2 regions of the Microlunatus sp. GCM10028923 genome follow, and region 2 is predicted to be linked to the other one. Evidence: riboswitches for the same ligand, from Rfam matches in the RefSeq annotation. Region 2 holds a riboswitch; the other holds the start of a gene.

Region 1 (2,195 bases), on a different contig from region 2:
TGAGCCTGTCGAAGGGCCGAGCCAGATCGGGCCTTGCCCTTCGACAAGCTCAGGGAACGTTGTGGTTTCAGCCCCTGCAGCCGGTGCCGCCGGTCTCCAGTTCGGGCAGCCAGTCCGGCGCCGGCCGCGGATCCGGTACCGGCTGAATCCGGCCGTCCACCTCGTCGTACGTCCACTCCGGCCCAACCTCGACCAGCCGGTGCAGCCCGGTGATCAGCGCGTCCACGTCCGCGGACGATGAGCCCAGGCCGACGCTGACCCGGATCGCTCCGTCGGCGCAGCCGAGCCGGTTCAGCAGTGGATGGGCGCAGAACTTGCCGTCCCGGACGCCGATCCCGTGCTCGGCCGACAGATAGGCCGCGACCAGGCCGGCGTCGAAACCGTCGACCGTGAACGCGACGATGCCGACGGTGTCGGTGCTGTCGTCGAAGATCCGCAGCAGCCGTGCCCCCGGCACCTCGGTGAGACCGGCCCGCAGCCGGTCGGTCAGCGCCCGCTCGTGCCGGTCCCGACGCAGCCGGCCGAGGCCGGTCAAGGTGCGGCAGGCCGCGGCGAGGGTGACCGCGCCGAGCACGTTCGGGGTGCCGCCCTCGTGCCGGGCCGGGCCGGTGGTCCACTCCGTCTCGTCGGTACGGACCCGGCGGACCGCACCGCCGCCGGCCAGATAGGGCGGCGCCGCATCCAGCCAGTCGGCGCGGCCGACCAGGACCCCGGCACCGAACGGCGCGTAGGTCTTGTGGCCGGAGAAGGCCAGATAGTCGATCCCGCTACCGGCCAGGTCGACGTCGCGGTGCGGCACCAGCTGGGCGCCGTCGACGGCGAGCCGGGTGCCGGTCCGCCGGCACAGTTCGGCGATCCGGTCCAACGGCAGCGTCTCGCCGGTCACGTTGGACGCGCCGGTGATCGCGAGCAGGGCGACCTCGGGCCGGGCGAGTTCGGCGGCCAGCAGGTCGAGCGTCTCCGCCAGGGTCGGCCGGGCGGTGATCACGGTCGCGCCGCGCTGCTGCCAGGGCAACAGGTTCGCGTGGTGCTCGATGTCGAGACAGACCACGTCGAGGTCGGCGGGAACGGCCCGGGCCAGCAGGTTCAGGGCGTCGGTGGTGTTGCGGGTGAAGATCACGTGGTCGTCGGCCCGGGCCCCGGTCGCCGCGGCGATGGTCCGGCGGGCCTGCTCGTACGCGGTGGTACTGGCCGCCGACGCGTAGCCGGCGCCGCGGTGCACGGACGCGTAGTAGGGCAGTGCTCGGCCGAGCTCGTCCAGCACCTCGGACAGCGCCGGCGCGCTGGCCGCGTAGTCGAGGTTGACGTACCGCGTCGTGCTGCCGTCCACCAGCGGGACCTCGAGGTCGGCGCCGCTGACCGTACGCAATGCGGGGATGGACGGCTGCCGCCGCAGGTCGGTGGTGGTACGGGATTCGATGACGACAGACATCGCCGGCTCCTCATGATCATGGGGCCTTGGATCGTTGTCCGCTACGGCCCGCGCTTGCCAGGGGTGGCCGTGTGTTCACCCGGGGCACCCCGCCGCGGAGGAGGGTTGCCGACCAGCAAGCCGGGGCTGAACGCTGGTACTCGTCACACGTACTTCTTGCCGACCATTGCAACCGACCGTGCGACCCGGCGCAACCCGATTGGTCACATTCTGAGAATGCTGTCCGGGTTCTGAGATGGCCTGGGCTCGCTAGGGTGACCGCCATGGATCAGGGCATCTCGGCATTGATCATCGTCTGCGGGTTCGTGATCGGTTTCGTGGGGATCGCTGTCGCCAGCCGGCGCCGCAAACACCGGCTCCGCGCCGAGACCGACGATCTCGGTCGCCGGCTCGGGGCGCGCTGGTTCACCGCGGAACTCGGGCTGCCGTTCGGGCGGGTGGCCGATCCGCTCACCGACACTCCGTACACCGGGACCGGCAAGGCCTTCGACTACGCCTTCGCCGCCGAGTACCGCGGCCGCCGGGTGGTCCTGCTCGAGTACTCGACGCAGACCGTGACCTCGGGGTCGACCAGCCGGACCTCGCACCACTCGATCCAGGTGCTCGGCCCGCGGACCACGCCGATCAAGATCATCTCTCGCGCACTCGCACTGCCGACCGTCCTGTTCGGTGGGCTGACCGAGGCCCCGACCGGGCACGCCCGGTTCGACGAACAGTTCCGGGTGCTGGCCAAGGATCCGGCGACCGTCGCCGGAGCCGTGCC
Region 2 (2,195 bases):
CCTGTCCGCGACCCGCTACTACCAGGTGCTGAACGCCCTGATCGACCGCCCGGAGGCCCTGGCCCACGACCCGCTGTTGGTGAAGCGGCTGCGCCGGCTCCGGGCCAACCGCCAGCGCGAGCGCTCGGCCCGCCGGCTCGGCATCGACCTCAACATCGACGCCTGACCGCTCCCTGAAGGTCAGTCGGTCGCCGGCGGCGTGATGTACCCGCCGCTCTCCAGACCCGCCTGCCGCTCGAAGAAGTTGCCGAGCGCGCGATCCCCGGTGCGCAGCATCGACCAGGCCAGACAGGCCGAGTACGCCAGCAGGAACGGCAGCCCGAGGCAGTAGAACCACTGCCAGGTGTGCGCCTCCTCGTGCTCCAGCAGTCGCGGATTGCGGCGTAGCTGCTCGTCCCAGCTCTCCCTCGCGATCACGACGTTGCCGATCGTGAAGGCCTCCGCGTACGGAAAGCCGAGCCGGTAGCCCTCGGCCTGGAGCAGCCCGCGCGGCCCGCCGGACCATCGCGCGCCGCCGATCCGCGCCACCAGCAGCCCGAACGGCGTGGCCAGGTTGATCGCGTTGCCGACCCTGCGCAGGTGAAATCGCAGCTCCATCCGGGCCTCCGCTCCCTCGAGGAGTCCAGCATATGGGCATTGATCTTGCAATCCGAGAAAGGATTCGGGAAACGCCCGATCCGGACCTTACGCTGAATCAGCCATCTAGATGGGGATGAGGGATTCGGCCCGATGACTCCCCGGCAACCGGCCGACCGACGGACACGGTGCCACTTCCGACTCGGCGACAGTCGACCGAGAAAGATGATGAAGGACGTGATCGCGTGACCACGGCTATTTCCGCCGAAGCTCCCGCCGGCTGTCGACCCGGAGCCTTCGGCAACGCCACCCATCTGATCTGCCGGGCCTGCGGCGCCACCGGGCCGCTGGGCCCCTTCTATGCCTGCGTGGAATGCTTCGGCCCGCTCGAGGTCGGGTACGAGTTCCCGGCCGTGACCCGGGCCCAGCTCGAGGCCGGCCCGAAGAGCATCTGGCGGTACGCGCCGCTGCTGCCGGTGCCCGCCGACATCGCCACCTTCCGGTCCACCGACCCCGGGTTCACCCGGCTGGTCGATGCGCGCAACCTCGCCGATGATCTTGGTCTGCGGCAGCTCTGGGTGAAGGACGACTCGGGCAACCCGACCCACTCGTTCAAGGACCGGGTAGTCGCCGTCGCACTCTCCGCGGCACGCGAGCTGGGCCTGAAGGTGCTGGCCTGCCCGTCCACCGGCAACCTGGCCAACGCGGTCGCCGCGGCCGCCGCCCGGGCCGGCATCCGGTCCGTCGTGCTGGTGCCGGAGAACCTGGAGCGGCAGAAGATCCTGGCCTCCGCCGTCTACGACACGACCTTGATCGCGATCGAGGGCACCTACGACGACGTGAACAAGCTGGCCAGCGAGATCGCCGGCGAGGAAGAGGGCTGGGCGTTCGTGAACGTCAACGTGCGGCCCTACTACGCCGAGGGATCGAAGACGCTGGCGTACGAGATCGCCGAGCAGCTCGGCTGGCGGATCCCGGACCAGATCGTCATCCCGGTCGCGTCCGGGTCGCAGCTGACCAAGATCGACAAGGGCCTGCAGGAGTTGATCAAGCTCGGGCTGGTCGACGAGAAGCCGTACAAGATCTTCGGTGCGCAGGCCACCGGCTGCTCGCCGATCGCGCAGGCCTACCGCGCCGGCCATGACGTGGTCCGCCCGGTGAAGCCGGACACGATCGCGAAGTCGCTGGCGATCGGTAACCCGGCCGACGGTCCGTACGTGCTGGACACGGTGCGCCGCACCGGTGGCGTGATCACCGACGTCGACGACGAGACCGTGGTCGCGAACATCCAGCGGCTGGCCAGGACCGAGGGGATCTTCGCCGAGACCGCGGGCGGCGTGACCGTCGGCGTGACCGCGAAGCTGATCGCCGACGGTGTCCTGGACCCGGCGGCCGAGACGGTCGTGATCAACTCCGGCGACGGGCTGAAGACGCTCGACGCCGTCGCCGACAAGGTCGGCCCGAAGACCACCATCCCGCCTCGTTATGAGGCGTTCGAGGCTTTCTGGAAGGATGAGCGTCCATGACGGCATCGGTACGCATCCCGACCATCCTCCGGACCTACACCGGCGGGGCCAAGGAGGTCACCGCCGACGGCGCGACCCTGGCCGAGGTGCTCG

The links. A riboswitch is a leader RNA that binds a small molecule or an ion and turns the genes downstream of it on or off. The one in region 2 is predicted to bind S-adenosylmethionine.
Region 1: it holds a riboswitch for S-adenosylmethionine, as region 2 does, so the genes downstream of both, ACFQU4_RS33565 (aminotransferase class V-fold PLP-dependent enzyme) here and thrC (threonine synthase) in region 2, are expected to answer to the same signal.

Annotation. Positions count from the first base shown of each region.
Region 1 covers NZ_JBHTFF010000019.1:144,371-146,565, reverse strand. Annotated here, with positions in the region: gene ACFQU4_RS33565 (aminotransferase class V-fold PLP-dependent enzyme) at 68-1,432, opposite strand; SAM riboswitch class IV at 1,478-1,580, opposite strand; gene ACFQU4_RS33560 (hypothetical protein) at 1,696-2,195, shown strand, end outside.
Region 2 covers NZ_JBHTFF010000003.1:74,276-76,470, forward strand. Annotated here, with positions in the region: gene ACFQU4_RS07565 (DUF3263 domain-containing protein) at 1-166, shown strand, start outside; gene ACFQU4_RS07570 (hypothetical protein) at 181-597, opposite strand; SAM riboswitch class I at 696-808, shown strand; gene thrC (threonine synthase) at 822-2,102, shown strand; gene ACFQU4_RS07580 (ubiquitin-like small modifier protein 1) at 2,099-2,195, shown strand, end outside.